DNA from 2 places in the Oceanobacillus sp. FSL W7-1309 genome. Region 1 is predicted to be linked to the other one. Evidence: a T-box and tRNA genes for the amino acid it is inferred to sense, from the RefSeq annotation. Region 1 holds a T-box; the other holds one or more tRNA genes.
The links. The T-box of region 1 lies ahead of NST46_RS17530 (valine--tRNA ligase). A T-box ahead of a tRNA ligase gene usually reads a tRNA of that ligase, here a tRNA-Val.
Positions count from the first base shown of each region.

Region 2: it encodes a tRNA-Val, which carries the amino acid that the T-box ahead of NST46_RS17530 (valine--tRNA ligase) is inferred to sense. The anticodon was not compared.

Region 1 is NZ_JBBOBX010000002.1:966,154-969,849, forward strand. Features, by position in the region: gene NST46_RS17530 (valine--tRNA ligase) at 1-1,425, opposite strand, end outside; T-box leader at 1,486-1,720, opposite strand; gene NST46_RS17535 (hypothetical protein) at 1,841-2,059, shown strand; gene NST46_RS17540 (phosphotransferase) at 2,056-3,063, opposite strand; gene spoVID (stage VI sporulation protein D) at 3,128-3,696, opposite strand, start outside.
Region 2 is NZ_JBBOBX010000001.1:1,568,689-1,572,384, forward strand. Features, by position in the region: rRNA gene NST46_RS07210 (23S ribosomal RNA) at 1-1,997, shown strand, start outside; rRNA gene rrf (5S ribosomal RNA) at 2,116-2,231, shown strand; tRNA gene NST46_RS07220 (tRNA-Val) at 2,243-2,318, shown strand; tRNA gene NST46_RS07225 (tRNA-Thr) at 2,322-2,397, shown strand; tRNA gene NST46_RS07230 (tRNA-Lys) at 2,447-2,522, shown strand; tRNA gene NST46_RS07235 (tRNA-Leu) at 2,526-2,610, shown strand; tRNA gene NST46_RS07240 (tRNA-Gly) at 2,633-2,707, shown strand; tRNA gene NST46_RS07245 (tRNA-Leu) at 2,715-2,803, shown strand; tRNA gene NST46_RS07250 (tRNA-Arg) at 2,807-2,883, shown strand; tRNA gene NST46_RS07255 (tRNA-Pro) at 2,887-2,963, shown strand; tRNA gene NST46_RS07260 (tRNA-Ala) at 2,976-3,051, shown strand; rRNA gene NST46_RS07265 (16S ribosomal RNA) at 3,281-3,696, shown strand, end outside.

The DNA of each region.
Region 1 (3,696 bases):
TTTAAACTCTGCAGATTCTTCATTCGGCCAGCCCATCGTTGAAAATGGCCATAATGCAGAGGAGAACCATGTATCCAGTACATCTTCGTCCTGCTCCCAATTTTCGATGTCAGCCGGTGCTTCTTTTCCAACATATATTTCTTTTGTTTCTTTATGGTACCAAGCTGGAATGCGATGTCCCCACCAAAGCTGACGAGAAATACACCAATCACGGATATTTTCCATCCAGTTAAAGTACGTACGCTCAAAGCGTTCTGGTACAAAATTAACTTTACCTTCTTCATGTTGTAAATCCAGCGCCTCTTTAGCCAATGGTTCCATTTTAACGAACCATTGTGTTGACAAGTATGGCTCAACAACTGCACCACTGCGCTCCGAGTGTCCAACTTGATGGATATGGTCCTCAATTTCAAATAGAACGCCCTGTTCCTGCAAATCTTTCACTATTTGCTTACGGCATTCAAAACGATCCAACCCTTGATATTTACCGGCGTTCTCATTCATGGAGCCATCTTCATGCATAACGAGAACGCGTTCTAGATTATGACGGTTACCAATTTCAAAGTCATTCGGGTCATGGGCCGGTGTAATTTTAACCGCTCCTGAGCCAAATTCCATATCTACATAATCGTCTGCAACAATTTCAATTTCACGACCAACTATTGGCAACACTACTTTTTTGCCGATTAAATGCTTATAACGCTCATCTTTCGGATGTACAGCAACTGCGGTGTCACCAAGCATTGTTTCTGGACGTGTTGTCGCAATTTCAATTGTTTCATCACTATCTTTAATTGGATAACGCATATGATAAAACTTACCTTGGACCTCTTCATAAATTACTTCAATATCGGATAGGGCAGTTTTTGTTTGCGGATCCCAGTTAATAATGTATTCTCCACGATAAATAAGACCCTTTTCATATAGTTTAATGAATACTTCCTTTACCGCATCAGACAAACCTTCATCCAGCGTAAAACGCTCACGTGAATAGTCCAGTCCTAGACCTAGCTTTTCCCATTGAGAACGGATAAAGTCTGCATATTCTTCTTTCCACTCCCAAGATTTTTCCAGGAATTTCTCACGTCCTAATTCATAACGATTTGTTCCTTGCTCCTTTAATTTCGCTTCTACCTTCGCCTGTGTTGCGATTCCAGCATGGTCCATACCGGGTAACCATAATACATCATAGCCCTGCATACGCTTCATGCGAGAAATAGTATCCTGCATTGTTGTATCCCATGCATGACCTAAATGCAGCTTACCTGTAACGTTTGGTGGCGGAATAACAATCGAGAATGGCTCCTTATCTGGATCACCAGTAGCTTCAAAATATTTCCCTTCTAACCAAAATTGATAACGACCTTTTTCCACTTCCTCCGGATTGTATTTCGACGGAAGGGACGTTTGTTCATTTGTGCTCATTGCTTTACCTCCTATTTTTAACAGTCACTAAAAATCAAAAAACCCTTTTCATCCTTAAAAATAAAGGACGAAAAGGGTTAGATTCCGTGGTACCACCTTTGTTTACAAACCAAAATTGTTTGTACACTTCATTGATTGATAACGGTCAATACCGGCTTCTTCTACTTTAAATTTTAATTTCAAAGAAACTGCATCAAGGGCGACCTTCCAAAACAATCTACCTAGGAAATTTTCAGCTCATGATTTCCCTCTCTAAAGGCGTTTATTTTGTACTCTTCCCTATCATCGCGTTTACGTTATAATTTCACATAATTATATATATTATTTTATAGCTTACTTAGAGTATCGTCAACTATTATTATTGTTATCCGCACCAATTTGGTGTATTCATACATAGTATAGAAAAAGAGCGTAAATGTGCTTAGAAAGGAAAGAGGTGCTACCTGTGGCAAGATTTTATCGTTACAAACTTCCACCATGGGCAAGACAATGCCTTTTTGTCTTCGAGAGAATTCTTTTACCGATCACGATATTCCAGTTAATCCGCACGTTGTTAATCCCAACGACTTTTGATGTGCTTTTATTAGGTGTATTAATTGGACTATTAATCGCTTTTTATTTGGAATGGATTTAATTTGACAGATCATCAAAATTTATTGTTTCATATTCTTCTTTTATAAAATCTGTCCATTTTAATGCAAAAATAAGCTTGCGATATTGTTTCTGTAATGCACTGACTTGATAAGTCAGTGGTTTTTCTTTTGTACTTTTCACATAATCTCGGATGATCGTCATATAATCAGCTGGATTAAGTAAATAAATGGATAGTAATTTCATATCAAACATTTCAAGATCATACTTTCGTTTATATACTTTGAAACCTTCCATTATTAACTCATTTGGTTGATCGTATTCACCGGTTAACTGATGGAAGTAGTTTGTTAAATCCACTGCGACATGATCATAACGCGCTTGCTCCCAATTAATAATATGGTTGTTCAAAACATGATCAAGCGCGAGATTTCCATGGCAAAGGGAAAGATTCCATGTTATTTCTTCTTCTGACTGATCAAGAAATTCACTTACCTCTCCATTTATCCGGTTTAATGCAGTTTCTATATCTCGATAATGCGTGCAAACCTGCAATTCAAACGGAGACATGTAGGCTTGTTGTTCAAAGCGAAGCACATAGGAATATAATTCATTTGGAAGCTGCTCACAGAACGTTTGGTATGTATGAAAGTTTTTATTTAAGCTGGATTTTGAAATCCGTTGACTTTGCTGTGTTCTGTCATGGATATGTGCTAATAGTCCCATCGTTCGCTCAATCGATGTTTCACTGCTTGAACGAGGCGCAAAAAGCAGCCAAGGGCTAAGGTAGTAAACGAAACCATCTACATCTTCATATAGCTTGCCATCTTTTGTTAGATAAACGGGCACAATTTCTGACAGATTTTTCTCATTTGCTACATAATAAACATGTTCCCATGCAGCAATATCCTCTTGCTTCAATGTACTTTTCTTTAAGGCATAGTCACGACGACTGTCTTTAATGTGATAGAGACGATCGGTAACCTTTTCGATTTCAGTTGGAAAGATTCGATAAGCCTGCAGTATGTCTTTCACTACTTCCATCATTTATCACCACCTACTAAAGGAGATACCCCCTTGTTTCGTAAGTGTCAGGGGGCATTTTCGATTATTAATTGACAGGTATATACAACAACTGTCCCTCATGGACCTCAAAGTCATCCTCAAGCTGGTTTTGTTTTATCAATTGGAGTGGGCTTACGGAAAATCGTTCAGCAATTGTTTCTATTGTGTCTTGATTTTGTACAATACAAAGTCTCATTTTCGTAAACTGCTCTTCTTTTGCTTCTCTAAAAATATCCGATAATAAACTTGCATCTTCTGGTACACGCTCTTCATAATTATCTGTTTCATTAACTTCAGCTGCAACAATATCCTCTTCAGTGACCAACTCTTCTGTCTCTTCTGCTTCTAAATCCGTTGTCTCCGCCTCTTCATCTGACAATTGTTTGAAAAATTCTGCTAATGTTTGTGATTTCTTTTTCCATCGGTCTGGATCATGATCTTCTTGTTCCGCTTCTTCTGACCTAATCTCCCCGGTATTCTCCACTGTTTCTGCTGCTTCCTCTGTTTCTTCTACTTGAACGAAATCCTTCTCTTCTCTTGTTTGTATTTCTTCTTTTTCAACAGTTTTTTGTTCATCTAATGGTCCTGCATCAAGCTCTGTCTCCGATAAATCGG
Region 2 (3,696 bases), on a different contig from region 1:
CTAGGGGCCCTCACCGGGTTACCGAATTCAGTCAAACTCCGAATGCCAGTTACTTTTACTTGGGAGTCAGACTATGGGTGATAAGGTTCATAGTCGAAAGGGAAACAGCCCAGACCGCCAGCTAAGGTCCCAAAGTATACGTTAAGTGGAAAAGGATGTGGAGTTGCCCAGACAACCAGGATGTTGGCTTAGAAGCAGCCATCATTTAAAGAGTGCGTAATAGCTCACTGGTCGAGTGACTCTGCGCCGAAAATGTACCGGGGCTAAACGTATCACCGAAGCTGCGGATTGTTCTTACGAACAATGGTAGGAGAGCGTTCTAAGTGCTGTGAAGTCAGACCGTGAGGACTGGTGGAGCGCTTAGAAGTGAGAATGCCGGTATGAGTAGCGAAAAAAGAGTGAGAATCTCTTTCACCGAATGCCTAAGGTTTCCTGAGGAAGGCTCGTCCTCTCAGGGTTAGTCGGGACCTAAGCCGAGGCCGAAAGGCGTAGGCGATGGACAACAGGTAGATATTCCTGTACCACCTCATGATTGTTTGAGCGATGGGGGGACGCAGTAGGATAAGGAATGCGCACTGATGGATATGTGCGCCCAAGCAGTGAGAAAGTCAGATAGGCAAATCCGTCTGGCAATTTCAAGCTGTGATGGGGAGGGAAATTTAGTACCGAAGTTCCGGATTTCACACTGCCAAGAAAAGCCTCTAGTTAGATCATAGGTGCCCGTACCGCAAACCGACACAGGTAGGCGAGGAGAGAATCCTAAGGTGAGCGGGAGAACTCTCGTTAAGGAACTCGGCAAAATGACCCCGTAACTTCGGGAGAAGGGGTGCTTCATTTACATGGAGCCGCAGTGAATAGGCCCAAGCGACTGTTTAGCAAAAACACAGGTCTCTGCGAAGCCGAAAGGCGAAGTATAGGGGCTGACACCTGCCCGGTGCTGGAAGGTTAAGGGGAAATGTTAGCCGCAAGGCGAAGCTTTGAACCGAAGCCCCAGTAAACGGCGGCCGTAACTATAACGGTCCTAAGGTAGCGAAATTCCTTGTCGGGTAAGTTCCGACCCGCACGAAAGGTGCAACGACTTGGGCACTGTCTCAACGAGAGACCCGGTGAAATTATACTATGCGTGAAGATGCGCATTACCCGCGACAGGACGGAAAGACCCCGTGGAGCTTTACTGTAGCCTGATATTGAATGTCTGTGCAGCTTGTACAGGATAGGTGGGAGCCTTGGAAACCGGAGCGCTAGCTTCGGTGGAGGCATCCGTGGGATACCACCCTGGCTGTATGGACATTCTAACCCAGGACCGTGATCCGGTTCGGAGACAGTGTCAGGCGGGCAGTTTGACTGGGGCGGTCGCCTCCCAAAAGGTAACGGAGGCGCCCAAAGGTTCCCTCAGAATGGTTGGAAATCATTCGTAGAGTGTAAAGGCACAAGGGAGCTTGACTGCGAGACCTACAAGTCGAGCAGGGACGAAAGTCGGGCTTAGTGATCCGGTGGTTCCGCATGGAAGGGCCATCGCTCAACGGATAAAAGCTACCCCGGGGATAACAGGCTTATCTCCCCCAAGAGTTCACATCGACGGGGAGGTTTGGCACCTCGATGTCGGCTCATCGCATCCTGGGGCTGTAGTCGGTCCCAAGGGTTGGGCTGTTCGCCCATTAAAGCGGTACGCGAGCTGGGTTCAGAACGTCGTGAGACAGTTCGGTCCCTATCCGTCGTGGGCGTTGGAAGTTTGAGAGGAGCTGTCCTTAGTACGAGAGGACCGGGATGGACACACCGCTGGTGTACCAGTTGTTCCGCCAGGAGCATCGCTGGGTAGCTACGTGTGGAAAGGATAAGTGCTGAAAGCATCTAAGCATGAAGCCCCCCTCAAGATGAGACTTCCCATCACTTCGAGTGAGTAAGATCCCTCAGAGACGATGAGGTTGATAGGTTCGGTGTGGAAGCGTGGTGACACGTGGAGCTTACGGATACTAATCGATCGAGGACTTAACTAAATTCTTTATTTGATGTTTTGTTTACTCTTATTTAGTTTTTAAGGTATAAATTCAAAAAAACCTTGCATTTTTATTCGGAAATGCATATAATAAAACTTGTCCTTGTTTTTGAGGATTGTCTGGTAGCAATAGCGAAGAGGCCACACCTGTTCCCATGCCGAACACAGAAGTTAAGCTCTTCAGCGCCGATGGTAGTTGGGGCTTTGCCCCTGCAAGAGTAGGACGCCGCCAGGCAGATATAAATCGGAGGATTAGCTCAGCTGGGAGAGCACCTGCCTTACAAGCAGGGGGTCGCAGGTTCGAGCCCTGCATCCTCCACCATTTGCCGGCCTAGCTCAATTGGTAGAGCAACTGACTTGTAATCAGTAGGTTGGGGGTTCAAGTCCTCTGGCCGGCACCACTTTTCACAAGTGAATAATAATTATCAATAGTATGTAATATATATTTTTGAGCCATTAGCTCAGTCGGTAGAGCATTTGACTTTTAATCAAAGGGTCGAAGGTTCGAATCCTTCATGGCTCACCATTTGCGGGTGTGGCGGAATTGGCAGACGCGCTAGACTTAGGATCTAGTGTCTTCGGACGTGGGGGTTCAAGTCCCTTCACCCGCACCATTTAATTTAAACATTGCCAAGCGCGGAAGTAGTTCAGTGGTAGAACACCACCTTGCCAAGGTGGGGGTCGCGGGTTCGAATCCCGTCTTCCGCTCCAAACCCTTGCCGGGGTGGCGGAACTGGCAGACGCACAGGACTTAAAATCCTGCGGTAGGTGACTACCGTACCGGTTCGATTCCGGTCCTCGGCACCATATGCGCCCGTAGCTCAATTGGATAGAGCGTTTGACTACGGATCAAGAGGTTAGGGGTTCGACTCCTCTCGGGCGCGCCATAACGGGAAGTAGCTCAGCTTGGTAGAGCACTTGGTTTGGGACCAAGGGGTCGCAGGTTCGAATCCTGTCTTCCCGACCATTTTATTTATACGGGGCCTTAGCTCAGCTGGGAGAGCGCCTGCCTTGCACGCAGGAGGTCAGCGGTTCGATCCCGCTAGGCTCCACCAATTTAAAAGTTTGATTCTTACTACAAAATAGTCTTTTAAAAACTTTTAAAAGATTGTTGACAATATAGTGATGTATATGATATATTAGTAAAGTCGCTTTTAAAAAAAGACAACAAATTTGCTCTTTGAAAACTGAACAAAACAACCAGTATGTCAAGAAAAAGAAAACTCGTTTTTCTTTTTAAAACAAGTAGAAGTCAGCTTCTACAAAAGCTAAGTATTACAAACTTTTATGGAGAGTTTGATCTTGGCTCAGGACGAACGCTGGCGGCGTGCCTAATACATGCAAGTCGAGCGCAGGAAATAAACAGAACCCTTCGGGGTAATGTTTATGGAATGAGCGGCGGACGGGTGAGTAACACGTGGGCAACCTGCCTGTAAGATCGGGATAACTCGCGGAAACGTGAGCTAATACCGGATAACACTTTTCATCTCATGGTGAGAAGATAAAAGACGGTTTCGGCTGTCACTTACAGATGGGCCCGCGGCGCATTAGCTAGTTGGTGAGGTAACGGCTCACCAAGGCGACGATGCGTAGCCGACCTGAGAGGGTGATCGGCCACACTGGGACTGAGACACGGCCCAGACTCCTACGGGAGGCAGCAGTAGGGAATCTTCCGCAATGGACGAAAGTCTGACGGAGCA